One region of the Paenibacillus canaveralius genome, then DNA from elsewhere that is predicted to be linked to it. Evidence: predicted binding sites of a transcription regulator. Region 1 holds the regulator's gene; the other holds the start of a gene.

The links. The regulator CtsR, encoded in region 1, represses protease genes until heat stress. The targets are predictions, from matches to a motif close to ATGGTCAATAAAGGTCAAACA.
Region 2: a site for CtsR is predicted at 11,310-11,330, ahead of clpP (ATP-dependent Clp endopeptidase proteolytic subunit ClpP). Genes of this name have one in related genera too.

What each region holds. Positions count from the first base shown of each region.
Region 1 covers NZ_JBDFMM010000001.1:5,376,675-5,392,753, reverse strand. Annotated here, with positions in the region: gene dnaX (DNA polymerase III subunit gamma/tau) at 1-596, shown strand, start outside; gene ABC395_RS24400 (YbaB/EbfC family nucleoid-associated protein) at 630-941, shown strand; gene recR (recombination mediator RecR) at 1,004-1,600, shown strand; gene ABC395_RS24390 (DUF2508 family protein) at 1,780-2,055, shown strand; gene ABC395_RS24385 (hypothetical protein) at 2,052-2,204, shown strand; gene ABC395_RS24380 (pro-sigmaK processing inhibitor BofA family protein) at 2,197-2,316, shown strand; rRNA gene ABC395_RS24375 (16S ribosomal RNA) at 2,588-4,141, shown strand; rRNA gene rrf (5S ribosomal RNA) at 4,288-4,404, shown strand; tRNA gene ABC395_RS24365 (tRNA-Ile) at 4,496-4,572, shown strand; tRNA gene ABC395_RS24360 (tRNA-Ala) at 4,658-4,733, shown strand; rRNA gene ABC395_RS24355 (23S ribosomal RNA) at 4,986-7,902, shown strand; gene ABC395_RS24350 (CtsR family transcriptional regulator) at 8,214-8,675, shown strand; gene mcsA (protein-arginine kinase activator protein McsA) at 8,688-9,206, shown strand; gene mcsB (protein-arginine kinase McsB) at 9,294-10,322, shown strand; gene clpC (ATP-dependent protease ATP-binding subunit ClpC) at 10,369-12,816, shown strand; gene radA (DNA repair protein RadA) at 12,974-14,341, shown strand; gene disA (DNA integrity scanning diadenylate cyclase DisA) at 14,449-15,528, shown strand; gene pssA (CDP-diacylglycerol--serine O-phosphatidyltransferase) at 15,615-16,079, shown strand, end outside.
Region 2 covers NZ_JBDFMM010000001.1:295,005-311,083, reverse strand. Annotated here, with positions in the region: gene rnr (ribonuclease R) at 1-864, opposite strand, end outside; gene secG (preprotein translocase subunit SecG) at 1,373-1,609, opposite strand; gene ABC395_RS01455 (M50 family metallopeptidase) at 1,791-2,516, opposite strand; gene eno (phosphopyruvate hydratase) at 2,575-3,867, opposite strand; gene gpmI (2,3-bisphosphoglycerate-independent phosphoglycerate mutase) at 4,028-5,569, opposite strand; gene tpiA (triose-phosphate isomerase) at 5,571-6,323, opposite strand; gene ABC395_RS01435 (phosphoglycerate kinase) at 6,351-7,532, opposite strand; gene gap (type I glyceraldehyde-3-phosphate dehydrogenase) at 7,942-8,946, opposite strand; gene ABC395_RS01425 (sugar-binding transcriptional regulator) at 8,998-10,026, opposite strand; tRNA gene ABC395_RS01420 (tRNA-Arg) at 10,268-10,339, shown strand; gene ABC395_RS01415 (DedA family protein) at 10,411-11,061, opposite strand; gene clpP (ATP-dependent Clp endopeptidase proteolytic subunit ClpP) at 11,413-12,015, shown strand; gene ABC395_RS01405 (copper amine oxidase N-terminal domain-containing protein) at 12,100-13,857, opposite strand; gene ABC395_RS01400 (HPr family phosphocarrier protein) at 14,008-14,277, opposite strand; gene whiA (DNA-binding protein WhiA) at 14,547-15,488, opposite strand; gene ABC395_RS01390 (gluconeogenesis factor YvcK family protein) at 15,495-16,079, opposite strand, start outside.

The DNA.
Region 1 (16,079 bases):
CGGAACCCGAAGCCCTGTCCCAGCTTACCCGCCGAATTCAGCAGCTGGAAGAGCAGCTTGCCAAGCTGATGCAAGGGGGAGTCCCCGCTGCGGGGGCGCAGCAGCCGGCACGGTCTCCGGTAGCGCCGCGTTCGTCTAATGCCGCGGTGCGCAGGGCATCGGTCCGGCTGGACGATTTCACGGGCGCGGTCGAGAGCCATCATACACGTGCCTTGCTCGGCAAGTGGACGCAGATTTTGGCCATGGTCAAGGAGCGGAAAATTACCGTTCATGCGTGGCTGGTGGACGGAGAGCCCGTCGCTATTCACGGAGACACGGTGCTGGTGGCTTTCAAAAGCGCCATGCACCGTGACACGACGGAGAAACCGGCCAATAAGCAGCTGATTGAGCAGGTGATTTCTGAAGCGCTCGGAGAAACGCTTAAGCTGGCGACCGTCATGCAGAAAGAATGGAAGGAAGCCCGCGAAGGCGCCTCCGAACCGGCGAGGGAAGAAATGACGCTCCAAGCCGAAGACTCGGAACCGGACAAGGAACCGTGGGTGGACGAAGCGATCAAGCTGTTTGGCGAAGATCTGGTGAGCATTAAAGATGAATAAGGTCAGCCCCATTAAGAAGAAGGAGTTGGGAATATGAATAACATGAACCAAATGATGAAACAAGTGAAGAAAATGCAGGAACAGATGCTGAAAGTTCAAGAGGAACTCGGCAGCAAAACAGTTGAAGGAACGGCCGGCGGCGGCGTCGTTACGGTCACTGCGAACGGGCATAAGAAAGTGACGGCAATCGCGATTAAGCCGGAAGCAGTCGATCCGGACGATGTCGAAATGCTGCAGGATCTTGTTCTGACTGCCGTGAACGATGCGCTTAACAAAGCGGAAGAAGTGGCCGGCAAGGACATGGGTAAATTTACGGGCGGAATGAATATTCCCGGACTGTTTTAAGGTAAAGGGCTTCGTAAGAAGCCTTTTTTCCATCTTTATTCACAAAAAGGAGAAACCCCGCGTTGCATTATCCAGAACCGATTTCCAAATTAATCGACGCATTTACACGCTTGCCCGGCGTCGGCCCCAAAACAGCCGGACGTCTGGCTTTTCACGTTCTCCGCATGAAGGAAGAAGACGTGCTTGATTTTGCCAAGGCGCTCGTGAACGTCAAGCGCAATCTGCATTACTGCTCCGTCTGCTGCAATATTACGGATATTGATCCGTGCCGTATCTGTCAGGACAAAAGCCGCGACGGGTCCGTTATCTGCGTGGTTCAGGAGCCGAAGGATCTGGTTGCGATGGAGCGGACGAGAGAATTCGACGGCTACTATCATGTGCTGCACGGCGCCATTTCTCCCATGGAGGGCATTGGCCCGGATCAGATTCACATTGCCGAACTGCTGAAACGTCTCGGAGACGAGCATGTCAAAGAGATGATTCTGGCCACCAATCCAAACATTGAAGGCGAAGCAACGGCCATGTATCTTTCCAGGCTGGTTAAAGGCTTTGGCCTTAAAGTGACCCGTATCGCGCACGGTCTGCCGGTAGGCGGAGATCTAGAGTATGCGGACGAGGTGACGCTCACCAAGGCACTTGAAGGACGCAGGGAGATCTAGATAGGCTTTCTCCATTGTCTGCAAGGCATACTTGATCAGCCGTAAAACAAATATCCTTGGCCGTCCTTCTTGTAAGGGCGGTTTTTTTGTTGCCGGACAAGTTCTAAACCGGTCCTTTTTCTCCATAAATATTAAAGATGACAGGCTCATGGCGATTATGAGTACAGGGGGAAAAGGCAATGAATGAACTGAGGAAGAGTGCGTTTCTGTTTCAACGGGGTACGCAAAAGACGGAGGAACAGGACAAGCGGGAGCTGCTGGCCGAGATCAGATTGGCTCATTCGCAGTGGAAAACGGCGCAGCATCATTTTGAACAAGCTCTGGAAAAAGACGAGATCGATTATGCCATCTATGCGGTAGAAGCGGCGGAAAAGCGCTATGAAATGCTGCTCAGGCAGGCTAAAAAGCAAAACGTGACGTCCGCGTATCATATTACTGAGGAGGTGCGGGGATGAAAATGGCCGTATGGGGAATGCTTGCTTTGTCGGCCGGAGCCCTGCTGTTTATGCTGGTTCGCCAACCGGGCGCCCGCAGGATTTTTTCGAGCATCGGAGTGCATGTTGTAGTAGCCGCATTTCTGCTTTACGGTATGCAGACTGCTTAACGGATATACCGGGCTTGAACTGCCGATTAACATCTACACGGTAGGAATCGTATCCGTTTTAGGCGTGCCTGGATTAATGCTTTTATCCGCTCTCAAAGTCGCGTTGGTATAAGCCGATGAGGCATATAGTTTACCTGGTTAAAAATGTATGTTTGAAAATTGTTGACTTCGTATTTGTGCCGTGGTATCTTATTTAAGTCGCCGCTGAAACACGGTGCCGACAACGAGGCTGACAAGCCGAGATTGTCCTTTGAAAACTGAACAACGAGTGATTGAAGCGTCTCAGTAATGAGACAATAAATGAGAAGAAATTCTCGTCAGCAACGAATTTTTTGAGCTTAATCAGCTTGAGATAAACCGCTGGCCTTACGGCTAGCACAACTTTATCGGAGAGTTTGATCCTGGCTCAGGACGAACGCTGGCGGCGTGCCTAATACATGCAAGTCGAGCGGACTTGAAGAGAAGCTTGCTTCTCCGATGGTTAGCGGCGGACGGGTGAGTAACACGTAGGCAACCTGCCTGTAAGATCGGGATAACTACCGGAAACGGTAGCTAAGACCGGATAACCGGTTTCTCCGCATGGAGAGACTGTGAAACACGGAGCAATCTGTGGCTTACGGATGGGCCTGCGGCGCATTAGCTAGTTGGTGAGGTAACGGCTCACCAAGGCGACGATGCGTAGCCGACCTGAGAGGGTGAACGGCCACACTGGGACTGAGACACGGCCCAGACTCCTACGGGAGGCAGCAGTAGGGAATCTTCCGCAATGGACGAAAGTCTGACGGAGCAACGCCGCGTGAGTGATGAAGGTTTTCGGATCGTAAAGCTCTGTTGCCAGGGAAGAACGCCAAGGAGAGTAACTGCTCTTTGGGTGACGGTACCTGAGAAGAAAGCCCCGGCTAACTACGTGCCAGCAGCCGCGGTAATACGTAGGGGGCAAGCGTTGTCCGGAATTATTGGGCGTAAAGCGCGCGCAGGCGGTTTTTTAAGTCTGGTGTTTAATCCCGAGGCTCAACCTCGGTTCGCACCGGAAACTGGGAGACTGGAGTGCAGGAGAGGAAAGTGGAATTCCACGTGTAGCGGTGAAATGCGTAGAGATGTGGAGGAACACCAGTGGCGAAGGCGACTTTCTGGCCTGTAACTGACGCTGAGGCGCGAAAGCGTGGGGAGCAAACAGGATTAGATACCCTGGTAGTCCACGCCGTAAACGATGCATGCTAGGTGTTAGGGGTTTCGATACCCTTGGTGCCGAAGTTAACACAGTAAGCATGCCGCCTGGGGAGTACGCTCGCAAGAGTGAAACTCAAAGGAATTGACGGGGACCCGCACAAGCAGTGGAGTATGTGGTTTAATTCGAAGCAACGCGAAGAACCTTACCAGGTCTTGACATCCCTCTGACCGGCTTAGAGATAAGCCTTTCCTTCGGGACGGAGGTGACAGGTGGTGCATGGTTGTCGTCAGCTCGTGTCGTGAGATGTTGGGTTAAGTCCCGCAACGAGCGCAACCCTTGAACTTAGTTGCCAGCAGGTAGAGCTGGGCACTCTAAGTTGACTGCCGGTGACAAACCGGAGGAAGGCGGGGATGACGTCAAATCATCATGCCCCTTATGACCTGGGCTACACACGTACTACAATGGCCGGTACAACGGGAAGCGAAGGAGCGATCCGGAGCCAATCCTAGAAAAGCCGGTCTCAGTTCGGATTGCAGGCTGCAACTCGCCTGCATGAAGTCGGAATTGCTAGTAATCGCGGATCAGCATGCCGCGGTGAATACGTTCCCGGGTCTTGTACACACCGCCCGTCACACCACGAGAGTTTACAACACCCGAAGTCGGTGAGGTAACCGCAAGGGGCCAGCCGCCGAAGGTGGGGTAGATGATTGGGGTGAAGTCGTAACAAGGTAGCCGTATCGGAAGGTGCGGCTGGATCACCTCCTTTCTATGGAGACTCGGGTCCTGCAACGGACCCAGTCAAGAAGGCAATGCCTTCAACCTTCAATCACTCGTTGTCAGTTTTGAAAGGGCAAGAACCTTTCAAGCTACAAACCTTCTGGAGTTTGGCGACTCCGGAGACCACGCAATTCGTTTGGTGACGATGGCGGAAGGGAACCACGCGTACCCATCCCGAACACGACCGTTAAGCCTTCCAGCGCCGATGGTACTTGGACCGAAGGGTCCTGGGAGAGTAGGACGTTGCCAAGCGAACCCACTTTGTGGGTTTTTATTTTGCGAAAAGAGCAGGCAGTTGCTTGCTGGCATGCAAGACCAAAGTGAGTGAACACTCACGACATACGGGCCCTTAGCTCAGCTGGTTAGAGCGCACCCCTGATAAGGGTGAGGTCGGTGGTTCGAGTCCACTAGGGCCCACCATAACACCCCAAAAAGTGAAGCGCAGCTTCGCGGAAGAGTCCGAATACTTTTCGGGGGCCCCATAACCATGTGGGCGATATAATGAGGGGCCATAGCTCAGCTGGGAGAGCGCCTGCCTTGCAAGCAGGAGGTCAGCGGTTCGATCCCGCTTGGCTCCACCAAAAACCGTCTTCAACATCCTCTTAATTTCCAGTAAATTACGGGTTGATCTGAAGATGCGTGATATGGTAAGATACCTCTTGCCGCTTTGAGCGGTAACGAAGTAAGTTGATCCTTGAAAACTAGATAGCGAAACATGTAACTAGAATCATCCAAACCTTTTGGTTTTGATCGATGTAAAGCGAGGTTATATGCTGAAAAGTGATTTTGTAAGCGCAGCTTACTAGCACGAGTCAGGATATAACGGAGCGACTGGTCAAGCTAATAAGGGCACACGGAGGATGCCTAGGCGCTAGGAGCCGAAGAAGGACGTGGCGAACGACGAAATGCCTCGGGGAGCCGTAAGCAGGCTTTGATCCGGGGATGTCCGAATGGGGGAACCCAGCTGTGGTAATGCGCAGTTACCATGCAGTGAATACATAGCTGCATTGGAGGCACACCCAGGGAACTGAAACATCTAAGTACCTGGAGGAAAAGAAAACAATAGTGATTCCGTCAGTAGCGGCGAGCGAACGCGGATTAGCCCAAACCAGGGAGCTTGCTCCTTGGGGTTGTAGGACGTCAACATGGCAAAAGTTCATTAGGTGAAGTGATCTGGAAAGGTCCGCTGCAAAAGGTAACAGCCCTGTAGCCGAAAGTGAACGTATGCCTAGACGGATCCTGAGTACGGCGGGACACGTGAAACCCCGTCGGAATCCGGCAGGACCATCTGCCAAGGCTAAATACTCCCTAGCGACCGATAGTGAAGCAGTACCGTGAGGGAAAGGTGAAAAGCACCCCGGGAGGGGAGTGAAAAAGAACCTGAAACCGTGTGCCTACAAGAAGTCAGAGCCCGTTAACGGGTGATGGCGTGCCTTTTGTAGAATGAACCGGCGAGTTACGTTTGCATGCGAGGTTAAGCTGAAAAGGCGGAGCCGCAGCGAAAGCGAGTCTGAATAGGGCGACTATAGTATGCAGGCGTAGACCCGAAACCGTGTGATCTACCCCTGTCCAGGGTGAAGGTGCGGTAACACGCACTGGAGGCCCGAACCCACGAATGTTGAAAAATTCGGGGATGAGGTGGGGGTAGCGGAGAAATTCCAATCGAACTCGGAGATAGCTGGTTCTCCCCGAAATAGCTTTAGGGCTAGCCTCGGGGGATGTGTCGTGGAGGTAAAGCACTGATTGGGTGCGGGGCCCGCCAAGGGTTACCAAGTCCAGTCAAACTCTGAATGCCACAGACATTACCCCGGGAGTCAGACAGTGAGTGCTAAGATCCATTGTCAAGAGGGAAACAGCCCAGATCATCAGCTAAGGTCCCCAAGTGTGTGTTAAGTGGGAAAGGATGTGGAGTTGCACAGACAACCAGGATGTTGGCTTAGAAGCAGCCACCATTTAAAGAGTGCGTAATAGCTCACTGGTCGAGTGACTCTGCGCCGAAAATGTAACGGGGCTAAACACACCACCGAAGCTATGACTTGCACCTTGTGTGCATGGGTAGGGGAGCGTTCTGTACGGAGTGAAGGTAGATCGTGAGGACTGCTGGACTGTACAGAAGTGAGAATGCCGGTATGAGTAACGAAAAGATCAGTGAGAATCTGATCCGCCGAAAGCCTAAGGGTTCCTGAGGAAGGTTCGTCCGCTCAGGGTAAGTCGGGACCTAAGGCGAGGCCGAAAGGCGTAGTCGAAGGACAACAGGTTGAAATTCCTGTACCACCGTAAGCCGTTACGAGCAATGGAGTGACGCAGCAGGGTAGGGACGCGGACTGATGGATGTCCGTCCAAGCAGTGAGGCTGATGTGTAGGCAAATCCGCACATCATAAGGCTGGGCTGTGATGGGGAGCGAAAATTACAGTAGCGAAGGTCTTGATCTCACACTGCCGAGAAAAGCTTCTAGCCAGGCGAAGGTGCCCGTACCGCAAACCGACACAGGTGGGCGAGAAGAGAATTCTAAGGCGCGCGGAAGAACTCTCGTTAAGGAACTCGGCAAAATGACCCCGTAACTTCGGGAGAAGGGGTGCCCCGGTAGTGTGAATAGCACGAGGGGGCCGCAGTGAAAAGGCCCAAGCGACTGTTTAGCAAAAACACAGGTCTATGCGAAGCCGCAAGGCGAAGTATATGGGCTGACGCCTGCCCGGTGCTGGAAGGTTAAGGGGAGCGGTTAGGACTAGTCCGAAGCTGTGAACCGAAGCCCCAGTAAACGGCGGCCGTAACTATAACGGTCCTAAGGTAGCGAAATTCCTTGTCAGGTAAATTCTGACCCGCACGAATGGCGTAACGACTTGGGCGCTGTCTCAACGAGAGATCCGGTGAAATTTTAATACCTGTGAAGATGCAGGTTACCCGCGACAAGACGGAAAGACCCCATGGAGCTTTACTGCAGCTTGATATTGGACTTTGGTACGATCTGTACAGGATAGGTGGGAGCCTTTGAAGCCTGAGCGCCAGCTTGGGTGGAGGCGCCGTTGGGATACCACCCTGATCGTATCGGAGTTCTAACCTACTACCGTAAGCCGGTAGAGGGACCGTGTCAGGTGGGCAGTTTGACTGGGGCGGTCGCCTCCTAAAGAGTAACGGAGGCGCCCCAAGGTTCCCTCAGAATGGTTGGAAATCATTCGAAGAGTGCAAAGGCATAAGGGAGCTTGACTGCGAGACATACAGGTCGAGCAGGGACGAAAGTCGGGCTTAGTGATCCGGTGGTACCGCATGGAAGGGCCATCGCTCAACGGATAAAAGCTACCCTGGGGATAACAGGCTTATCTCCCCCAAGAGTCCACATCGACGGGGAGGTTTGGCACCTCGATGTCGGCTCATCGCATCCTGGGGCTGAAGTAGGTCCCAAGGGTTGGGCTGTTCGCCCATTAAAGCGGTACGCGAGCTGGGTTCAGAACGTCGTGAGACAGTTCGGTCCCTATCTGTCGCGGGCGCAGGAAATTTGAGAGGAGCTGTCCTTAGTACGAGAGGACCGGGATGGACGTACCGCTGGTGTACCAGTTGTCTCGCCAGAGGCATCGCTGGGTAGCTATGTACGGAAGGGATAAGCGCTGAAAGCATCTAAGCGTGAAGCCCCCCTCAAGATGAGATTTCCCAGTATGTAAGACCCCTTGAAGACGACGAGGTAGATAGGTTGGAGGTGGAAGCACAGCAATGTGTGGAGCTGACCAATACTAATCGGTCGAGGGCTTGACCACGAGGCACTTACGACAGTAAATGCCGCATCAGAAGCATACCCAGCGTATGCACCATAAGATCTTTGGATGGATCGATTGCACGTTTCGCTGCTAGTTTTCAGGGAGCAACCTAAGAAACCTCTATGAATTTATTTCATAGAGGTTTTTTGCTGTATTTGCATATTTTTCAGGATAGCGTTAAAACTAAAGAGAGGAAGTTCTGCTTAACTCGTTATCAGGTACTTGCAAAGTAATATGGAAATGATTATAATTGAGTTAAGGTCAAAGAAAGTCAAAGTCAATTTACTTCTCAACAACGGGAGGCTGAATTGATGCGTAATGTTTCCGAGATTATCGAGCAATATCTAAAGCACATATTGCAGCAAAGCCCCGAAGGGTCCATTGAAATCCAACGGAACGAGCTCGCTGATCAATTCCAGTGTGTGCCGTCTCAGATTAATTATGTCATCAGCACACGATTTACCCTTGAAAAAGGCTACGTGGTCGAAAGCAAGCGCGGAGGCGGAGGTTACATCCGGATTCAGAAGATCGAATTAAACGCCTACGGCTCCTTGCTGGACACCATCATGACGACCATTCGTGAAAGTATAGATCAAGCGTCGGCCGAAGGGTTGATTTACCGCCTGGAAGAGGGCCGGTTGATCAGTCTAAGGGAAGCTGCCATCATCAAAGCCGCAATATCGCGGGATGTGCTTCAGTTTAAGCTTCCTTTACGGGATGAAGTCCGTGCCCGGATTTTGAAGGCGATGCTGATATCCTTACTGAGCAAATAAGGAGGGGTTGACGTGCTTTGTCAAGAATGCGGCAAACGGCCCGCAACGCTTCATTTTACGAAAATTGTAAACGGTGAGAAGACAGAGTTTCACTTCTGTGAAACGTGTGCTAAAGAGAAGGGCGAGCTGATCCCCGGTACGCCGGGAGGTTTCTCCATTCATAATCTGCTTTCGGGTCTGCTCGACTTCGATCCTTCTTCCGGAACGGTTTCAAGCAAAGCCCGTCCGATAAGATGCGAGCACTGCGGACTTACGTATTCACAATTCAGTAAATTGGGACGTTTCGGCTGCAGCCACTGCTATGAAAGCTTTCAGGATAAGCTGGATCCCCTTTTTAAGCGGGTTCACGGGAATACGCAGCATGTCGGCAAAGTGCCGAAACGCTCCGGACAAGAGATCGAGCAGAAGCGTGAGGTAGAGCGACTCAAGAAAGAACTCCAGACGCACATCGAACAGGAAGAATTCGAGAAAGCGGCTCAACTGCGGGACCGTATTCGCGACCTCGATAAGAAGTCAGCCGGCAGCAGTTAACTTCGACGCCCGCCTCAAACCTTTGAATTTGGAGAAAAGGAGGGTTCCTCTTTGAGACATTTTGTCAAGGAAGCATTAAGCGAATGGATGAAAGGGGACGGTCCCGATTCGGATATCGTGATCAGCAGCCGCATTCGTATAGCGCGGAATCTGCAGGATTATCCGTTTCCGATGTTGGCCACGAACCAGCAGTCCGCCGAAGTGCTTGAGAAAGTTTCAGCTGTTCTGGGCAATGAAGACTTAAAAACGATCAGCGACTTTACGCTTGTGCCGCTCTCGGAACTGAATGAACTGGAGCGAAGAATCTTGGTAGAGAAGCATCTGATCAGCCCGAATCTGGCAACCGAATCGCGGAACGGAGCCGTTATCCTTAACGACAACGAATCTATCAGCATAATGGTGAATGAAGAGGACCATCTTCGGATTCAATGCCTTTGTCCCGGATTCCAAATTAAAGAGGCCTGGGATTTGGCTAACCAGATTGACGATATTTTCGAATCCCAGCTCGACTACGGCTTTGACGAAAGACGCGGCTACTTGACCAGCTGTCCCACGAATGTGGGAACCGGTATACGGGCTTCGGTCATGATGCATCTTCCCGCTCTTGTTTTGACCCAGCAAATTAACCGAATTCTATCCGCGGTTTCACAGGTTGGCCTGACAGTCCGGGGCCTATATGGCGAAGGAAGTGAAGCGTTAGGAAATTTGTTTCAGATTTCCAATCAGATTACGCTCGGCCAGTCCGAAGATGAAATCATTGATAATCTATATAGTGTAGCCAAACAGATTATCGAACACGAGCGTGCCGCCAGAAGGCAACTCATGCAGGAATCCAGAATACGTATAACTGACCGTGTTATGCGGTCATACGGAATTCTGACTCATGCTTCGATTATCGATTCCAAGGAAGCGGCACAGCGGCTATCCGATGTCCGCCTTGGCATAGATCTTAATTTAGTGGGGGAAGTTCCCGCACACACCATGAATGAGCTTCTCGTAATGACACAGCCGGGATTTTTGCAGCAAATAGCAGGTGAACTGTTATCACCGGACGACCGGGATATCCGGCGCGCCCAAATCATTCGGGAAAGATTCAAGCCGTGTCATAACGTTTAATGGTACTATACGACTTTCGTTCGAAATTACAATGGAGGTGCTAAGTATGATGTTTGGAAGATTTACGGAACGTGCACAGAAAGTTCTTTCCCTTGCACAGGAAGAAGCAGTACGCCTGGGTCACAACAATATAGGTACGGAGCATATCCTGCTGGGCCTGATTCGCGAAGGCGAAGGTATTGCGGCTAAAGCGCTGGTGGCTCTCGGACTCGGACTTGAAAAAATTCAGGATGAGGTCGAATCTTTAATCGGCCGCGGACAAGAGCAGCCCTCCAATATCGCTTACACACCGCGTGCCAAAAAGGTCATTGAACTTTCGATGGACGAAGCCAGAAAGCTTGGCCACACATACGTAGGTACGGAGCATATCCTGCTCGGTCTGATCCGTGAAGGCGAAGGGGTTGCGGCACGTGTGCTGAACAACCTGGGTATTTCGTTAAACAAAGCCCGCCAGCAAGTTCTGCAGCTTCTCGGAAGCAGCGAAGTTGTTTCGAGCAATCACGGCAGCGGCAACAACGTCAACACGCCTACGCTGGACAGTCTTGCGAGAGACCTGACGGCTATCGCCAAGGAAGGCAACCTGGATCCGGTTATCGGACGTTCCAAAGAAATCGAGCGTGTTATTCAGGTTCTCAGCCGCCGTACCAAAAACAACCCGGTTCTGATCGGGGAGCCTGGTGTAGGTAAAACGGCCATTGCCGAGGGCCTTGCTCAAAAGATCATTAACAATGAAATTCCGGAAACGTTAAAAGATAAGCGTGTCATGACACTCGATATGGGTTCCGTCGTGGCAGGCACCAAATACCGTGGTGAATTTGAAGACCGACTGAAGAAAATTATGGATGAAATCCGCCAGGCGGGGAACATCATTCTCTTCATTGATGAGCTGCATACTTTGATCGGTGCAGGCGGTGCAGAGGGCGCGATCGATGCTTCCAACATTCTGAAGCCGGCCTTGGCTCGCGGCGAACTGCAGTGCATCGGGGCCACTACGTTGGATGAATATCGCAAATATATCGAGAAGGATGCCGCTCTGGAGCGCCGCTTCCAGCCGATTACGGTAGATCAGCCGACTCCGGAAGAAGCGATCCAGATCCTTCACGGACTGCGTGACCGCTACGAAGCGCATCACCGGGTGAAAATTACCGATGAAGCTATCGAGGAAGCCGTCAAGCTGTCAGACCGGTATATTCCTGACCGTTTCCTGCCTGATAAAGCGATCGACTTAATCGATGAAGCGAGTTCGAAAGTAAGGCTTCACTCTTACACGGTACCGCCTAGCTTGAAAGAGCTGGAACAGAAGCTCGAAAACATCCGCAAAGAGAAAGACGCGGCTGTTCAAAGCCAAGAGTTCGAGAAAGCCGCTTCTCTGCGTGATACGGAGCAGAAGCTGCGCGAAGAACTCGACAGCACGAAGAACGATTGGAAAGAAAAGCAGGGACGTATGGATACGGAGGTTACTCCGGACGACATCGCCCAAGTTGTAGCGAGCTGGACCGGGATTCCGGTTCGTAAATTGGCCGAAGAGGAAACCGAGCGTCTTCTTAAAATGGAAGATATTCTTCATAACCGCGTAATCGGTCAGGAAGAAGCGGTTAAAGCGGTCAGCCGCGCAATCCGCCGTGCAAGAGCCGGTCTGAAGGATCCGAAGCGTCCGATGGGCTCCTTTATCTTCCTGGGTCCGACCGGTGTAGGTAAAACCGAGCTTGCCCGCGCTTTGGCGGAATCCCTGTTCGGAGACGAAAATGCCGTTATCCGCATTGATATGTCCGAATACATGGAGAAACACTCGACGTCCCGTCTCGTAGGAGCGCCTCCGGGATATGTAGGCTACGAAGAAGGCGGCCAATTGACCGAAAAAGTACGCCGCAAGCCTTATTCCGTTGTCCTGCTCGATGAAATCGAGAAAGCACATCCGGAAGTGTTCAATATCCTTCTGCAAGTACTGGAAGACGGACGCCTGACCGACTCCAAGGGCCGTACCGTTGACTTCCGCAACACTTTGATCATTATGACGTCCAATGTGGGCGCCGATACGATCAAGAAAAATTCGACTCTCGGCTTTACGGCTGTCCAAGATTCCGGTAAAGATTACAACAACATGAAGGACAAAGTAATGAACGAGCTGAAGAAAAGCTTCCGTCCCGAGTTCCTGAACCGGATCGACGAGATTATCGTCTTCCACTCTCTCGACGAGAAGCACATTGCTGAAATTGTCAGCCTGATGGCCGATGAGCTCCGCAGACGTCTGAAAGAACAGGAAGTTGACTTTATCCTCACCGATAACGCAAAGAACTTCTTGGCGAAGGAAGGCTTTGATCCGAGCTACGGAGCAAGACCGCTTCGCAGGGCGATCCAGAAACACATTGAGGACCGACTCTCCGAGGAACTCCTCAAAGGAAGCATTTCCAAGGGCGACTCCCTTACTATAGACGAAAAGGACGGCGAACTTGTTGTGCTTCGGAACGAAGAAGCGATGACGCAGTCCAAGTAAGTCATATAATCAAGCATTTTGCGGTATGCAGCTGTACCGCAAAATGCTTTTTCTTTTGCCAAGTACTTTCATAGCATTCGCAAAAATGGTAAACTTTGAATGACGCTGGAACGGTTTGCCCGTTTTACGCGTAGAAAGAGAAGGGGAACTTCGCGCCATGAGTAAAACGAAAACGAAATTCATCTGCCAGCAGTGCGGGTATGAAACCCCGAAGTGGCTCGGCAAATGTCCCGGCTGCGGAGCGTGGAACAGCTTTGCCGAAGAAGTAGAGACGGTTGTCAAAACGCAGGGAATGAATTCTTCTTTTCTGCGGACGAAAGAAAAACCGACTCCGATCATAAACATAGAAAGCAGCGTAGAGCAGCGTGTGCTTACGGACAACGGGGAGCTTAACCGCGTTTTGGGCGGCGGCTTCGTACCCGGTTCGCTCATTCTGGTCGGGGGAGATCCCGGCATAGGGAAATCAACGCTGCTCCTGCAAACCTCGCACTCGTTAACGAAAGAGGGGCGGAAGGTTCTATACATCTCAGGCGAGGAATCGATTCGTCAGACGAAACTTCGCGCGGACCGGCTTGATGCCGTTTCGCCGAATCTTTACGTGCTCTGCGAAACGAATATGGAAGTGGTGGAAGAGGCGATCCAGGAGGTCCAGCCGGATTTTCTGGTCATCGATTCCATTCAAACCGTCTATCACCCAAGCGTATCCTCCGCCCCGGGAACCGTTTCCCAAGTGCGTGAATGCACAAGCCATTTCATGCGCATAGCTAAGCTTAAGAATATAGCGACGGTTCTCGTGGGCCATGTAACCAAGGAAGGCGCTATTGCCGGACCGCGCCTGCTTGAGCACATGGTGGACTGCGTGCTTTATTTTGAAGGGGAACGGCATCACACTTACCGCGTGTTGCGTGCGGTTAAAAACCGGTTCGGTTCAACGAACGAAATCGGCATTTTTGAAATGCGCGAGACCGGGTTGGCCGAAGTGAGCAATCCGTCGGAGCTTTTCCTGTCCGAGCGCCCGCTTGGCGTGGCCGGATCGACAGTCGTCGCCAGCATGGAAGGAACGAGACCGGTCCTGGTTGAGATTCAGGCGCTCGTCTCGTCAACCAACTTCCCGTCTCCGCGCAGAATGGCTACGGGAATCGACCATAACCGGCTGTCGCTCATTATGGCGGTCTTGGAGAAACGGGTCGGTCTGTTCCTTCAAAGCCAGGACGCTTACTTGAATGTAGCCGGCGGAGTCAAGCTCGATGAGCCGGCTGTCGATCTGGCCGTGGCGATAAGCATCGCCTCCAGCTTCAAAGAGCAGCCGACGCAGGCTTATGACGCCGTGTTCGGTGAGATCGGGCTCACGGGAGAGGTCCGCGGCGTATCGCGTATCGATCAGCGGGTCAAGGAAGCGCAGAAGCTCGGCTTCCGGCGTGTCATCATGCCCGAAAAAAGCCTTAAGGGCTGGACGCCTCCAAAAGGCATCGAAGTGATCGGTGTAAGCACGGTGTCCGAGGCTTTAAAAGCGGCATTGGACTAATCGATGCAGCCGGGTTCGCCCGGCCCCTTGCAAGACGGATCTATTGAAAACAAGGCTAGCGTGAAGACGCTCGGCTAACAGAACGGAAATGCTTCAGGAGGATTAACATGAGCAAAGAAGAAACTAAACGAGACGTCATGAGCCAACTGCTCCAGCTGGTCGCTCCGGGTACGCCTTTCCGCGATGGGCTCGAGAACGTGCTTCGTGCCAAGACGGGAGCCTTGATTGTCGTCGGATGCACTCCGGAAGTCATGGAAATCGTGGACGGCGGGTTTTCCATCGACTGCGATTTTACGCCAAACTACTTGTATGAATTGGCCAAAATGGACGGAGCCATCATTTTAAACGAAGATGCCAAGAAAATTTTATATGCGAATACCCAATTGATTCCGAACTCTTCGATTCCATCGACCGAGACGGGGATCCGGCACCGTACGGCCGAGCGGGTTGCCAAGCAGACGAACAAACTGGTGGTGTCTATTTCTCAGAGACGGAACATTATTACCTTGTATCAGGGAAACTTGCGGTATTCACTCAAGGATATCGGAGTTATTCTGACCAAGGCGAATCAGGCGATCCAGACGATGGAACGATACAAGACGGAACTGGATCAATCCTTGATCAATCTGGGTGCTTCCGAGTTCGAAGAGCTTGTGACTCTGCATGACGTCACCAATGCCATTCAACGGGTGGAAATGGTGCTTCGTATCAAGAACGAGCTCAACAGATACATCACGGAGCTTGGAACCGAAGGACGCCTGATTTCCATGCAGCTCGAAGAACTGGTCGGCAATACGGAGCTGGAAGTGCGTCTGCTTCTGAAGGATTATGTCCGGGAACTCAGCGAAGAGAAGATCAAAGATATTTTGCTGGGGCTCAAACGCCTTTCTTCCGAAGAACTGCTTGATCCGCACCATATTATCCGGCTGCTCGGCTATCCGCACACCAACGCCGTATCGGAGGAACTCGTTTCTCCAAGAGGGTTCCGGGTACTCAATAAAATCCCGCGGCTTCCTTCCATCATTATCAGTAATCTGGTGGAAAAATTCGGTCATCTGCCTCATATCACGGTAGCGACGATCGAAGAATTGGATGAGGTAGACGGAATCGGGGAGGTCCGGGCAAGAGCGATCAAAGAAGGACTGCGAAGAATTCAGGAGCAAGTATTAATTGACAGGCATATTTAAATTGCATACAATCATAAAGTATAAATATGGGTTGGATCACGTTGTTTTAATGGGGTACAGTATACTTAGAGGTGGACTAAACTAATATGATAACCAAATCGCTTCCTAGCTTGTTTACTGTTGGGAATCTGTTTTTAGGCGTTCTTGCCATCATTCTCGTGTTTAACGAAAGACCGGATACGGCTGCCGTGCTTGTTATCGTGGCTATGCTTCTCGACGGTCTGGATGGACGAGTTGCTCGTGCGCTCAACGCACAGAGTGAGTTTGGTAAGGAACTGGATTCGTTGTCGGATGTCATTTCGTTCGGTGTAGCACCGGCGTTTATTATGTACGTTGTCGCATTCGGCGATATCCGCCCTGCCGCGGCAGCCTGGGTCGTAACGGCCATATTCCCGATTTGCGGAGCTCTTCGTTTGGCACGTTTTAATGTGGTGGCGGGTACACCGGGTTACTTTATCGGCTTACCTATTCCGGCGGCAGGCGGCATACTTGCAACGCTGGCATTGTTCCACACCGAGCTGAACGTCTATGTTCTGCTGGTCAGCACAGTA
Region 2 (16,079 bases), 5.1 Mb from region 1:
CGCAATGTGGACGCCCAGCACATAGTTGCCGTTCGGCAGCCGTTCCACGTTCACGGCATCGTCAAGATCCTTCGCATCCTCGCCGTCAATGGTCACGATGCGTTTACCGCGCAAATCCCGGCGTTTCTGGCTGATAATTTCCTCTTCCGTGATGGAATCGGGCACGCTCTCCGCCTCCGAGATCACTTCTTCGCTGAACGCCTCCGGAAGCTGGAACTTGCGGATGATAGACAAAATGTCCACGCCCGGATCATCCTTGTGGCCGAGAATTTCGATCACTTCGCCTTGGGCAGCCGCACGTCCTTCGGGATACTGGACAATGTTGACGACAACCTTTTGACCGTCGGCCGCACCGAGGAAGGCATTCTTCGGAATAAAAATATCCCGCTGAACACGTTTGTCATCCGGAACGACAAAACCGTAGCTTTCGTGATTTTGGAACGTACCCACGATTCTTGTGTTGGCCCGTGTGACGACGCGGTCCACTTCACCCTCGAGCTTGCCTCCGGCGGCGCCTTTGCTCGTAACGCGGACGAGAATAATATCGTTATTCATGGCTGTATTCATATCGTTGGCATGAATGTACACGTCAGGGTGATCCCGGTCGTCCGGGATCAGGAAGCCGAATCCTTTGGGATGAGCCTGCAGCCGGCCGCGGATGAGATTCATCCGTTCCGGCACTCCGTAACGGTCGTTGCGCGTGCGCAGTACGTGTCCGGATTGCTCCAAATCGTTAAGCAGCTTAACGAAATCCTTAAATTCCGAAGCGCTGTCAATGCCGAAATGCTTTTCAAGCTCCTGATACGTCATCGGCTTGTACGCATTTTCGTGCATAAAGTTTAATATATCCTGCTCTGTCACCATAGTTGTCACCTTCTTATTAGGTTGAGCTTCTCCGTATTCATACCCGATAACCATTTCTTTGAACAGGTTTAGCCGCTGCTGCAAATCGCATTCTCCGCCCGCTGCCGGGCATCTTAAGGGATTTCCAGGTACCTGTCTTCCGCTTCCCCCCTGCCTCCGGGGCATCTCGGTCTGGCGGATGTATGATGTCTGCGGGTGTCCCTGCCGGCCTTTACGGCCGCGGGTAACGGGAGTGCCTTCGTTGGGTCTTCTTGCAGCTTTCCGGTCGTTGATTCGTTTAAGCTTCTGCCTTATCATTCCTCACGGTTCCCGGCGAGACCCACAATTAACCGGTTGACAAGCAGGTGCAAGTTACTAACCAGTATATCCTGAAAAGACGAAAACATAAACAAATCAATTCTTTTCACCGCTGCGCGTCAGTATCCACAATCGGCAAAACTCCATGAAAAAACAGCAGGAGTAGCATCCCCCTGCTGTTTGCAATTTATGTGCACCGTCTGTTCAGTTGTTATATCTTCACTACGTAGGCCACGATGACCGTCAATACAATAAAAATAGCCGCCAAAACCACAGTAATCCGGGCAAGAACCAGGTCCATGCCTCTAGCTTTCGTTTTACCGAATAAATGCTCGGCTCCACCGCTGATTGCACCGGAAAGTCCCGCACTTTTACCCTTTTGTAGTAATACCGTTACAATTAAGCCCAGCGAGGCGATAACCAACAAAACTTTTAACAGGATAACCAATTCGACACCTCATTAGCATGTTCTTATTTTTAGAATGTGCATTAAAAGTCTATCATAAAAGGCCTTTTTCTGCAAGATTCTGGTTGGACATCCTAATTAATTTTCCCTGCTTTATAAAAGAAAACCCGCTGACGGAACAGAACTTCCATACAACGGGTCATTGATTTCTTAAATTACGAGGTTAACGTTCCCCGGGGCCCATCGGATAAGCTCTTTCGGACCTTCGGGCTTTCCTCCGCCTGTTTGCGTCGCCGCCCAGAAAATATTGAATGGCCGCTTTGGCGCACCAGAGGGAAATAATCAGGAAAATAACGCCCCAGATCAGAGCAGGCACAGGCGTGATGGACGCCAGATTCGTTGCGTCTCCCGCTTTGTTCGGGTTGCCCGCCGCAAGCAGCGACAGTGTCAGCGGCCCGTAGACCGACTCCTCCAGACAAAGAAAGGCGACAAGCAGGTAATAGGCGTTGCGTATAAACCCGCTCGTAAAAGCGAGCACAATGATGTTCAGCGCGATAAAGCCGATCAGCCAGCCCACTCCGAATTCATTGCGTACGAACAGCACCAGAGACAGCACGGCGATCACCGTCATCACCTGGAGTCCCAGTCTCTGCTTCCCCCGGGCATACGCCCAGAAAAGAAAAACCGCAAACAAGGACGCCGTCACATAGCCTGCGACCGAAATCGGCAGGAGTTTCCACGAGCCGCTGACCGACGAGTAAGTAACCCCGCTGTGATCGGCATTGAGCACGATAGCCATGACTTTTCCCGAGAGAATCATCGTCATTGCAGCGTGCCCGAACTCATGGACCATGGTGTCCAGGTTGCGGAAATAGGCCGAGAAAGGGATGAATTGAGTTAGTAAAGCCGACCCGATTAACAGCAAAATCGTTTTTACCCAAGCACTCATATTCATAACCCTCCCCGACGTTTAAAAAGCTAAACCGTTAATCTTGTGAAAGGTTTTCTTACTTGAATTTTTTCAAGTTGTAGAAAGCTTCTTTGCCGGCGTATTGAGCAACGCCTTCCAGTTGATCTTCGATGCGAAGCAGCTGGTTGTATTTCGCTACGCGGTCCGTACGGGACGGTGCGCCTGTTTTGATTTGTCCTGCATTGGTTGCCACGGAGATGTCGGCAATCGTGCTGTCTTCGCTCTCGCCGGAACGGTGGGAGATAACAGCCGTGTAGCCTGCGCGTTTTGCCATTTCGATCGCGTCGAATGTTTCGGTCAGCGTACCGATTTGGTTTACTTTAATCAGGATGGAGTTACCGATGTTCTCGTTGATGCCTTTGGACAGACGCTCGGTGTTCGTTACGAACAGGTCGTCGCCGACGAGTTGAACTTTACCGCCCAGTTTGTCGGTCAGCAATTTCCAACCTTCCCAATCGTCTTCGGAACAGCCGTCTTCGATGGTCAGGATCGGGTATTTGTCTACCCAAGAAGCAAGCAGGTCAACGAATTCAGCCGGCGTGAAGGATTTGCCTTCGCCTTCGAGCTCGTATTTGCCGTTCTTGAAGAACTCGGTGGAAGCAACGTCCATACCCAGGAATACGTCAACGCCAGGCTTGTAACCGGCGCGCTCGATAGCGGTGATGATCGTTTGGATCGCTTCTTCGTTGGAGCTCAGGTTCGGTGCAAAACCGCCTTCGTCGCCGACAGCCGTGTTCAGGCCTTTATCTTTAAGTACGGATTTAAGGTTATGGAAAATCTCTGCGCCCATGCGGAGAGCTTCTTTGAATGTTGGAGCTCCTACCGGAAGTACCATGAATTCTTGAACGTCAACGTTGTTGTCGGCATGCTCGCCGCCGTTGATGATGTTCATCATTGGAACCGGAAGAGTTTTGGCGTTGAATCCGCCCAGATAAACGTAGAGAGGCAGTTCCATCGCTTCAGCTGCAGCGCGGGCAACCGCCATGGATACCGCGAGGATCGCGTTGGCGCCCAGCTTGCCTTTGTTATGCGTGCCGTCCAGTTCGATCATTTTCTTGTCGATGGACACTTGATCCAAGGAGTTCAGACCGATGATTTCAGGCGCGATGATCGAGTTGACGTTGTCAACGGCTTTCAGTACACCTTTACCCAGGTAACGGCTTTTGTCGCCATCGCGAAGCTCGACAGCTTCATGAGCGCCTGTGGAGGCACCGGAAGGTACGATTGCGCGGCCTACAACGCCGGATTCAAGATATACTTCAACTTCAACAGTCGGATTGCCGCGGGAGTCAAGTACTTCGCGAGCATAAACGTCGGAAATGATAGTCATTGTGTTTGAACACTCCTTAACAAGGTTATGTGTATGAAAAACTTCGGGAACTCATTCCCTTAAAGGGCAGCGGCGCACCTTACCGATCAAAATAAGATGCTGTATTCCAAGGAATGGTTCCCGAAAACTTGCTGTCTTAATCAAAAAGCGGGAGGGTTACTTATTTCTTCTCTTCGATGATCGAAAGACCTGTCATTTCCGGCGGCTGAGGCAGCTTCAGAAGGTGCAGCAGCGTCGGAGCGATGTCGGCCAGAACGCCGCCTTCGCGCAGAGTGACGTCGTTCGATGTAACAATAAACGGCACCGGGTTCGTCGTATGAGCGGTGAACGGACGTTCGGCATCGTCCAGGACGAGGTCCGCGTTGCCGTGGTCGGCCGTAATGCAGACAACTCCGCCCTTGGCGAGAATGGCTTCAACGACTTGGCCCAGGCACTCGTCCGTGGCTTCAACGGCTTTGATAGTCGGCTCCAGCATGCCGGAGTGGCCTACCATATCCGGGTTGGCGAAGTTCAGAATGATGACGTCCTGCTTGTCCTCATTGACTTCCTTCACCGCTGCGGCCGCAACCTCGTAAGCGCTCATTTCCGGTTTCAGGTCGTATGTGGCGACTTTCGGCGACGGAATGAGAATACGGGTTTCGCCCGGCAGTTCCACGTCACGGCCGCCACTAAAGAAGAAGGTAACGTGCGGGTACTTCTCGGTCTCGGCGATACGAAGCTGTCTCTTGTTATGCTGAGCCAGAACCTCGCCAAGCGTGTTATCGAGATCTTTCGGTTTATACGCGACGTAGCCTTCGACCGTTTCACTGAACAGCGTCAGACAGACGTAGTACAGATCTTTCGGGTAAAGCTCGCCGCGGTCAAAACCACGGAAATCTTTATTCGTAAATACCTGCGACAATTGAATCGCACGGTCCGGACGGAAGTTGAAGAAAATAACCGCATCGCCGGATTCAACGAGTCCCACCGGCTTGTCGTTCTCATCCGTGATCACAGTCGGCATCACGAATTCGTCGAATACGGACTTCTCGTACGATTCGGTGATCGCTTTGACCGGGTCCGTGTAGTGCGGGCCGTCTCCGTACACCATCGCACGGTAAGATTTCTCGGTCCGCTCCCAACGCTTGTCCCGGTCCATCGCATAGTAGCGGCCTTGCACCGTCGCCACTTTGCCGACGCCGATTTCGGCGATCTTGGCCTGGAGTTGCTCCATGTAGTTCTTCGCGGAATCGGGCGCTACATCGCGTCCGTCCAGAAAAGCATGGATGTAAACTTCCTGCAGATCTTCTTTCTTCGCCAGCTCAAGCAGCGCGAACAAGTGCGCGATGTGGCTGTGTACGCCCCCGTCGGAAAGCAGCCCGTACAGATGCAGCTTCTTGTTGTTCTGCTTCGCATGACGTACGGCGCCGATCAGCGTATTGTTGTCGAAAAACTCACCGTCCCGGATCGACTTGGAAATACGAGTCAGATCCTGGTAAACCACACGGCCGGCACCGATGTTCAGGTGCCCCACTTCAGAATTACCCATTTGGCCTTCCGGCAAACCTACGGCTTCGCCGCAGGCAGTCAGCGTCGTATGAGGGAACTGGTTCCAATAGCGGTCGTAGTTCGGTTTCTTGGCTTGAGCCACGGCGTTGCCGTGAACCTCGCCACGAAGTCCGAAGCCGTCCAGAATAATCAGCGCTACCGGTTTAGTCGCCATCTTACTTCGCCCCCTCAACGAGTTGGATGTAAGAAGCCGGCTCCAGGCTGGCGCCGCCCACAAGAGCTCCGTCGATATCAGGCTGAGCCATGTACTCGGCGATGTTACCCGGTTTTACGCTGCCGCCGTATTGAATGCGGACCGCATCGGCTACGGAGGAATCGTACAGAGAAGCGATCAGCTCGCGGATGTAAGCAATAACTTCGTTGGCGTCTTCAGCCGTGGAAGATTTGCCCGTACCGATAGCCCAGATCGGCTCATAGGCCACGATGACTTGTTTCGCCTGATCGGCGCTGAGGCCTTTGAAAGCCGCTTCCGTCTGTACGCGGCAGACTTCTTTCGTTTGTCCCGCTTCGCGCTCTTCGAGCTTCTCGCCTACGCAAACGATCGGCGTCAGACCGTAGTTGAAAGAAGCGAGAACTTTTTTGTTAACCGTTTCGTCGGTTTCGTTAAAATAAGCTCTGCGCTCGGAGTGACCGATAATCACATACGTGACGCCGAGATCTTTGAGCATAGCGCCGGAAATTTCGCCGGTGTATGCGCCGTTTTCTTCCCAGTGAAAGTTCTGAGCGCCGATTCCGATCGACGTGCCTTTCACAGCTTCGACAAGCGCCGGAAGATTAGTGTAAGGAGCGCAAATTACGCTCTCTACCCCTGCCACTTCCGCCTTGCCTTTTATATCATTCACGAAGCTTGCCGCTTCGGAAACGGTTTTGAACATTTTCCAGTTACCTGCGATAACGGGTTTTCTCATGATCTTCAAAACTCCTCTCTGTATCTCTTACTTGTCGTTAAGAGCGACTACGCCGGGCAGAACTTTGCCTTCCATGAACTCCAGGGAAGCACCGCCGCCTGTGGAGATATGGTCCATCTTGTCGGCGAGGTGGAACTTCTCGGCTGCCGCCGCGGAGTCGCCGCCGCCGATGACGGTGTAAGCGGATGTGTCGGCACAAGCCTGGGCTACCGCACGCGTACCGTGGGAGAACGGCTCGATTTCGAACACGCCCATAGGTCCGTTCCAGACGACAAGCTTGGAGTTCTTGATAACGTCGGCGTAAAGTTCACGTGTTTTCGGACCGATGTCGATGCCTTCCCAATCGGCCGGAATGGAATCGATTCCGACGATGTTGGTGTTGGCATTCGCGCTGAAGTCATCCGAAATGACGATATCTACCGGCAGAAGGAAGTTCTTGCCGAGTTTTTTCGCCTTTTCGATGAAGCCGAGTGCCAGATCAAGTTTCTCGTTGTCTACGAGAGATTGTCCGATTTCATGGCCTTGTGCTTTAAAGAAGGTGTAGGAAAGGCCGCCGCCGATAAGGATGTTGTCGGCAATTTCAAGCATTTTATTGATAACATCGATTTTGTCTTTAACTTTGGATCCGCCGACAATCGCGGTAAATGGACGCTCCGGATTGTTAAGCGCTTTGCCCAGCACGTCCAGCTCTTTCTCCATCAAGAGACCGGAAACCGCCGGAAGCTGATGAGCGATGCCTTCCGTGGAAGCATGCGCGCGGTGAGCGGCGCCGAAAGCATCGTTCACGTACAGGTCGGCCAGTGCCGCGAATTGTTTAGCCAGCTCCGGATCGTTCTTCTCTTCACCCGGGTAGAAGCGGACGTTCTCAAGAAGCAGCACGTCGCCGTCTTTCAGCTCGTTTACTTTCGCTTGAACCGCTTCGCCGACAGCCTCGTCCGCTTTCGCTACAGGCTTGCCGAGAAGCTCGGACAGGCGAGCCGCTACCGGCGTCAGACGCAGGTCTTCGTTGACTTGGCCTTTCGGGCGGCCCAGATGGCTCGCAAGGATAACTTTAGCGCCTTTATCGATCAGGAACTTGATCGTCGGCAGTGTTTCACGAATACGTGTATCGTCCGTAATTTGGCCGTTTTCGAGCGGCACGTTGAAATCGACGCGTACAAACACGCGTTTACCGTTAACTTCTACATCGCGAACACTTTTCTTGTTCATGAAATATCCTCCTCAAAGCTTTCCGAAGGAAAGCTGGCATCGTAAGCATTAACTGAGCTTTCCGAAGGGAAAGCTGGCGTCGTAAGCATTGGCTGATCTTCCAGTAGAACTGTCGTCGTAAACTAAAGCCTATCCTTTCCCTTTAAGGGAAGGACGGCAAGCGTGCAGCGGACCCGGGCTCTCCGAATGGACAACCGGAACCGCATATGAGGCACACCGGCAAAAACCGGCGGTCGAAACGGAAAAGCTTTCGTTCAGGAAAACCTTCTTCGCAAGACCTTTGGGGCCAGGCTTTCCTGAGGAAAGCTTCGGATATCCCCTGGGGCTTCCTATATGTAATATTCATGCCCCGATAAGCAATGGGAAGAGGAGAATTTCTTCTCCTCTTCTTGCATGGCTTATTTAAGGATTACAGACCTTTTTTAGCGATGAAAGCGGCCAGGTCAACGACACGGTTGGAGTAGCCCCACTCGTTATCGTACCAGGAAACGACTTTCACCATGTTGTCGCCTACTACCATAGTCGACAGAGAGTCGATTGTGGAGGAAGCAGGGTCACCGTTGTAGTCGCTCGATACAAGCGGCTCGTCGGAGTAGTTCAAGATGCCTTTAAGCGGGCCGTCGGCAGCTTCTTTAAGAGCATTGTTCACGTCATCAACGGTTACGTTGGCGTTCAGCTCGACAACCAGATCCGTTACGGAAACGTTTGGAGTCGGAACGCGCATAGCCATACCGTTCAGTTTGCCTTTAAGCTGCGGCAGAACCAGGGAAACGGCTTTAGCTGCACCCGTAGTGGAAGGAATGATGTTCTCGGCTGCCGCACGAGCGCGGCGAAGATCCTTATGAGGCAGGTCAAGCACTTGCTGGTCGTTCGTATAGGAGTGAACAGTCGTCATCATGCCTTTTACGATACCGAACTTCTCGTCCAATACTTTAGCGAAAGGAGCAAGACAGTTAGTCGTACAAGAAGCGTTGGAGATGACCGTATGAGCGGAAGGATCGTATTTCTCTTCGTTAACGCCCATAACAACTGTGATATCTTCGTTCGTAGCCGGTGCGGAAATGATAACTTTCTTTGCTCCGCCTTTCAGGTGAGACTCAGCTTTCGCTTTGTCTGTGAAGATACCAGTGGATTCAACGACGATTTCAACGCCGTATTCAGCCCAAGGAAGGTTTCCAGGGTCGCGCTCTGCAAATACCTTGATGGATTTGCCGTTAACTTTAATCTCGCCTTCGCCGGCTTCAACCGTAGCGTTAAGTCTGCCGTGAGTCGTGTCATACTTGAGCAGGTGCGCAAGCGTGCTTACGTCCGTCAGATCGTTGATTGCTACGATTTCCACTTCAGTGTTGTTCAGAGCGGCGCGGAATACGTTACGTCCGATACGACCGAAACCGTTAATACCCACTTTTACCATTGTAATTCCTCCCAGTAGAAAGTTTATATTTCAAGACGCGCCTGTGGCCCGTCAAGATAACGTGTACTTTAACATCTCCACGGCTGCCGCTTCGTCCGTCACCAGGATATCCTCCTGGCCGTATTTTAAAACCGAAGCTACAGCCGCGCCTTTGCTTTTGCCGCCGGCTACGCCGATCACGACTTCGCAGTGCTGGATATCTTCCAGCCGAAGCCCTACGGTCGGCATCTTATGGACAACCTTGCCCTCGGGGTTAAAATAGTAGCCGAACGCTTCGGCCAACGCCCCTTCGCCGCGCAGGCTGTCTATCGTCTCGGAGTCTACCTTGCGCCTCTGCGCCATGACGATAGCATCTCCAATGCCGTGAATGACGATGCGGCTGCTGCGGACCACGTCCATCATCTCCTGGATGTTCGGTTCCTGGATCAAAGACTGGTAAGCCTCTTCGCGGAGATGATCCGGAACATGCAGGAGGCGGTACTGCCCGCCGGTCTTTTTCGCCATCTTGGAGGCGATCATGTTCGCCTGCAGCTCCACGCTTTCGCCGAGCCCTCCGCGGGCCGGAACGAACAGGCTGCCCTTGAGGGCGCTCGTCGTGGACAGGTGCTCCGCCACTTCGGCCATTGTGGAGCCGCCGGTAACCGCGATCACGTCATGCTTCGTGACGTGCTTGCGCAGCATCAGCGCGGCCGCCCGGCCCAGCTCCTTCTTCGCAAACAGCGAAGAATCCGAATCGCCGGGCACGACTACGACCTGCTCCAGGCGGAAATGGTCGCGAATCCGCTTCTCCAGCTCGTTGAGTCCGAGCATCTCCTTGATAAGCGGCTGAAGCTTCTCCAGCAGTTCCCTGCCCGATTCGCTGATGCGCATGCCCGATGTTTCCGTTTCAATCAGGCCTTGGCCTTTCAGAAACTCCACTTCGCTGCGCAAAACCCGCTCCGTCATATCGAGAGCGCCGGCCAGGGTTCTGCGGCCCACGCTTCCGAGCAGGAAAATATGCTGCAGAACGGTGTAACGCTTGTTCAGAACCTCCAGCAAGTCCGGCAGGAGCTGTTTCTGGACGTCGAGAATATCTCTCATGCCTTACACTCCTATTGATCGTGTTGGGACCCAAAATGTCCCGCGAGTGCATTTTAAGTCCCACATGGATCAAAAAAAACTTGCCTTGCACATCCCCATTATACCCCAGTTCGCATAAAAGAATCAATGTGTGCAAAGTTTGATTTTTGTAAATGGGCGTCCGAAAAAAAACTGAGCCGGAGGACTTGCTTTTTTTATACCTCTATCATATAATAACCTTTGCTGTTACTTAATGAAACATGCGCCCGTGGTCCAATGGATATGACGTAGGCCTCCGGAGCCTGAGATCGAGGTTCGATTCCTCGCGGGCGCGTCCTGCTTTACACCAAAAAGCTTCTGTCTTCGGACAGAAGCTTTTTTTGTTGCACCCGGCGGCTTCAACCGCTATTCCGCCGAGCCCATAAACATTTTTTGAATTCCCGCATACCGTGCGCGGAGCCAGCCCAAAACGGTTTCCTTGTTCCTTTTTACGACAACCAGACCCGTCAAAGCGATAGCGGCCGCAATAATGGCAACCGTCGAGTACTGGGAAATCACATGCAGCAGTTGCTGGATTTTCGTACCGAACAAGAAACCTACCATCACGTACGTAATGACCCACAGCACGCCGCTCAACCCGTTAAATATCAGGAAAGTCTTCAGGCGGATTTTCAAAATCCCTGACACATACCCTGTAAAATGCCTCAAACCCGGAACAAAATAACTGACGAGAATAATTTTGTCCCCGTACTTATCGAACCATTTTTTTATTTTCAAAAGTCTCTCCGGATTGAGAAGCACATACTTGCCGTACTTATCGAAAAAAGGCGTCCCCAACTTCCGTCCAAGCACATACGTAAAGATGGTTCCCGCAAAAGCTCCCGCAAATGAAACGCCCATAACACCAGCCATATTAAACGTGTTTACATGTACCATATGTCCCGAAATCATCATAGCCAGTTCCCCGGGAAAAGGCAGGGCCACCGATTCTGCGAAGAGGCCCAGGAAGAGCACCAGATACCCGTATTGTGCGAAAAGATCACTAATCCACTCCATAGTCCGCTCCTTAATTCCAATTAATTTCCTCTCTTTGTTAGCCAGTATACCTTTTAAGGAGGAGTTTAATAATGGTCCCCGGTTTAGTTTGGAAACTGGACTTTGGTCGTGGCAGGAACCAGACCCCCTGTCATTTTGTGGATTTAATCCCTGGATTTACGGGCGGCTTGATACATGAGCCTTGCGGAGCCTGAAATGTTTCACCCGTTCCGCTTGAGGGGAAAGAACGAGAGAGGTTTTTCCAAATAAGTTTGACCTTTCTTGACCTTTTGACGTTTTTTCGTTATCATATTTGTAGATACTGAAAATTAACGCAGTTATAGCGGCGTATTATCGAAGGAGGTAACATTAATGAGTTTTATTCCAATGGTTGTCGAGCCTGATGCAAGAGGAGAACGCGCTTACGATATTTACTCCCGTCTTCTTAAAGACCGTATTATTTTTCTGGGTACCCCGGTAAATGATCAGGTCGCCAACGCGATTATCGCCCAACTGCTGTTCCTAGATGCGCAGGACCCCGACAAGGATATTCATTTGTACATTAACAGCCCCGGCGGTTCCATCACAGCTGGAATGGCGATTTACGACACGATGCAGTTTATCAAATCCGACGTTTCCACGATCTGCGTAGGGATGGCGGCTTCCATGGGCGCTTTCCTGCTTGCGGCAGGCGCCAAAGGCAAGCGTTACGCCCTGCCGAACTCCGAAGTCATGATTCACCAGCCGCTCGGCGGTGCGGAAGGTCAAGCGACGGATATCGAAATTCGCGCGAGACGCATTCTCAAAATGCGTGAGAACTTGAACAAAATTCTCGCGGAGCGTACAGGCCAGCCGCTGGAACGTATCGATAAAGATACCGACCGCGACTACTTTATGAGCGCGGCCGAAGCAAGTGCCTACGGTCTTATCGATAAAGTGATCGAGAAGACAACCGAAGGCGGCAAGGAAGCTTAATTTTCTCAGCCAAAAAACCCCGGACTATCGACTTTCGTCGGTAATCCGGGGTTTCTTTTTTCGTGCGGGCGAAATTAAAACGGATCAGTCCAGATCCGCAAGCGGATAGAAAATCAGATCGATCGGGAAAGCCGAACCGGCCGGAGGCGTAAACTCGATATCGAGCGACTTCTCCGTCCCTGTGGTGCGGTGGAGAATTTGCATGCCGTCAAAAGCGGTGATGACACCGGAATACGGGATCGATTGGATCTCTCCGTTGATCTTGATCGGCCCTTTGAAAACACCGCCGCGGGCCAGCAGCATAATCGCCATCTTGCGCGGTTTGTCCGCGTGAATCTTGTAGACAACGCCGTAGTTGCCCCCATTCTTCACGTTTTCCTTACGCATCACGTCGTAGCCGTCCACGAAAGGATCGGTTTTCCCATCCCCGATGACCAGCTTGGACGCTTTGGTGAAGGAAGAGGCGTCGATATTCCACTTAATCTCGGAAACGTCGAATGAGCCCCTTACATGCCCTGTAAAGCCGAGCTGCTTGCTTTCGGACAGTGTCGTGCTCGACAGCTCATCGGCCGCCAGGAAAGAAAACTGCACTTCTCCCGAAGTTTCCAAATCATAGAACAGATTTACGCCCTGACCGGGATAGAAATCCGGAAGCTGGCGGTAAACGAGTGTATCGTGCGGCGGAATGGTCAGCTTCTCGTTATATGTATTGCCCAGCAGGAAGTCTACGGAAGCCTCGCTGCCGATCAGGTTCGCATATACGGAAGGCCATACTTCGCCTTTGTTGGTCGTTTTGACCGTGACGGGCTTATCCGTCGTGTTCGTTGCCATAATGGCGAACGTTACTTTGTTCTTCGTTCCGTTGATGTGGTCCGCATACAGACGGCCCTTGCCGTTAATCATGTCCTGATACAGGATGCCCGGCTCCGTAAATTCTTCGGGGCTATCGCTGACGAGCAGCTTGCGGCCCGGTACGTTGGTCGTTTCTTTGGGAAGCATCGGCAAGTTGTAGAAGTGGGAAGTCAGCGTATCCCAGCTCAGTTTGTAGAAGCTGCCGATCTCATTGTGATAAACCGGATATTCGGCTTCCGATATATACGGGATATCTTCAACGATAACGTTTTTAGTGAAGACCTTGCTCACATGTCCGTGCTTGTCGTAGACTTTAAGGCTTACCGGATAGGAACCCGGCTTGAAGAACGCGTCCTGCTTGCCTGTCCATTCGTACTTCGCCATGCCTTCCGCATCCGGATCGTAGCAGAGGTCGATGTACTTGACGGTCTCGCCCAGGCGGTATTTCTCTTTGTGAGTCGTAAACTTGGCAACGGGATTCGAATTGTTCACTCCGTTGTCGTAAATGCCTTCCGGCTTGGGAACGTAGATGATTTCCACTTTGCGCGATTCGTGGTAATACGTATACTTGGCGCCCATATAATCGGCAACCCAGGTCAGTTTGACGAGCAGCTTGCCCTTTACGATCGCCGCAACCGAATCGAACGGTACTTCCTCGCCGTTGATGTAGGCTTTCTTCAGATCGCTGCTTAAAACGATGTTATAGCCCGGAGGCTGCATCGTGATCGTTCTGGCCGTATTGTCCCACGTAACGGGGAACCCCAGACTGTCACCGATAAATTTAGCCGGAACGAATGTTTTGTCCTTGATGATGGTGGCCGGCGATTCCAGCTCCACTTGATCTTCATTGACGAACGCCTGCTTGTTGTCCAGGTACAAAACAATTAACTGTGATGAGGACGAGATTGCGCGCGCCTGAATCGGCATCAGGAAAACTGCGAACAGCACCAGCGCCATCAGAAGCGAAACCTCTTTCTTCCATTGAATCATGCTCCTACTCCTTTTCCTTCCTTTTTCTAAAAAACGACATGACAAAAAAGCCTTCTCCCGAAAAATCGCCCAATCTTTAGACGTTTTTTGCTGGAAAAGGTTTCTGTTTGACCAAAAATAAAAAGCTCCCTTGGCAGGAAGCCTTCGTTCTTACTGATTTTCAAGTTCTTCTTTGCTGACCAGCGTGACTAAAGCGTTTACAGCCTGTTCAGCGTCCGAACCTTCTGCACTTATGTAAATTTCAGTTCCTGTGCTGATCGCGAGGCTCATAATTCCCATAATGCTCTTGGCGTTTACCTTCTTCTCGTCCTTCTCTACAAAAATCTCGGACGAAAATTTATTGGCTTCCTGAACAAATAAAGCAGCGGGTCTAGCGTGAAGGCCGGTTTTCAATTTCACCACTACTGGGCGTCTCGACATGGATTGGATTCCCCCTACGTTCTTAATTTGCAGTCTATAATGCATCCCCGGCAATATCGCTCGGAGGTTCCCCTTACGTGTAACTTATGTCGGTTAAGCATCAGGCATGATGATTTCTATCCAATTCATGTTGGATGTTCATCGAACGGGGACCTGGCACCGGGCTGCGCTTGTCCGTTCAAGAACCGCGAGTGCCGTAAAATGCGTAATCTGCTTCATATTATACCATTTTACGTCGAAATACTCTAGGAAAAAGTTCCCGTATAGGTCTAACGGATGGCTGCGCCGTTGCGAATTTTGTCGGCCAGTTCGTCTATTTTCCGCAGACGATGATTGACACCCGACTTGCTGACGCTTCCCTTCAGCATGTCTCCGACCTCTTTGAGGTTCAAGTCGGGGTGCTTCATACGGATCTCCGCGACTTCACGGAGTTTTTCCGGAAGGCTGTCCAAGCCGACTTCCCGTTCGATAAGACGGATGTTATCGATCTGACGGACAGCCGCTCCGATCGTTTTATTAAGATTCGCCGTTTCGCAGTTTACGATACGGTTTACCGAATTTCGCATATCCTTCATGATCCGGACATCCTCGAAACGCAACAGGGCCTGGTGTGCGCCAATAATGCTGAGAAATTCAATAATCCGCTCGCCTTCCTTGATGTAGAACACGAACCCTTTCTTGCGCTCAATGCATCTCGCGTTCAAATCGAATCGGTTGGCCAGCTGACAAAGCGCCTGACAGTGTTCTTCATACATGGAGGCAATTTCGAGATGATACGAAGAACCCTCCGGATTATTGACGGAGCCTCCCGCAAGAAAAGCCCCCCGAAGGTAGGCCCGCCGGCAGCAGTTTGTTTTTACGATGCCTTTATCTATGCCCGGAGTAAATTGAAAGCCTTCCGACACGATGTAAAGGTCGGAAAGCAGCTCTTGTACCTGGTTCGGCACGCGGACGATATAGACATTATTCTTCTTAAGACGCATTTTCTTACGGACGAGCAGCTCGGTATGAAGCTCATACCGCTTTTTAAGCAAAGAGTAAATCCTCCTGGCAATAGCGGCGTTTTCCGTTGAAATATCAAGAACGACGCGCTGATTCGTCAGCTGGACGGAACCGTTCATGCGGATAAGAGCCGATAATTCGGCTTTCTCGCAGCAATCCTCCGCTTCGATTAGGGTCAATTCCTTCTTCGTTTGCGCCGCAAAAGACATGGGGACTCACCTCTTCCTGAGCATCCAGCTCTCCACGATCTGATAGATATGCTCGCTTAATTTATCCGCATCATGGCGCAGATAGGTCCGGAAAAGCACCAGCTTGTCGGCGATGACGCGGTATCCGCGCTTCGTCACCTCATCGAGGTCCAGATGGACGGCTTTGGCGCCTTTCTCGGCATATTTATTCTGTACCTGGGGAGGAATCTCCCCGTTGTTTACGATGACATAATCAAACAAATGATGGCCTATATGGTTATGAATGGCCGTCAGATGATCTCCGACGGAGTAATCGTCCGTCTCGCCCGGTTGGGTCATCACGTTACAAATGAACATTTTGACCGCATCGGATTTGAGAATCTCCTCCGCTATTCCCGGCACGAGCAGATTAGGAAGGATACTCGTGTACAGGCTTCCGGGTCCGCACAGGATGGCATCCGCATCGCGGATAGCCTCGACCGCTTCCTCCAGCGGCTCGATGTCCGCCGGCTCCAGCATAACCCGCTTGATGCGTCCTCCGGCTTGGGGAATCTTCGACTCCCCTTCCACGATCGTGCCGTCCTCCATCAGCGCCCGCAAATACAGCTCCTG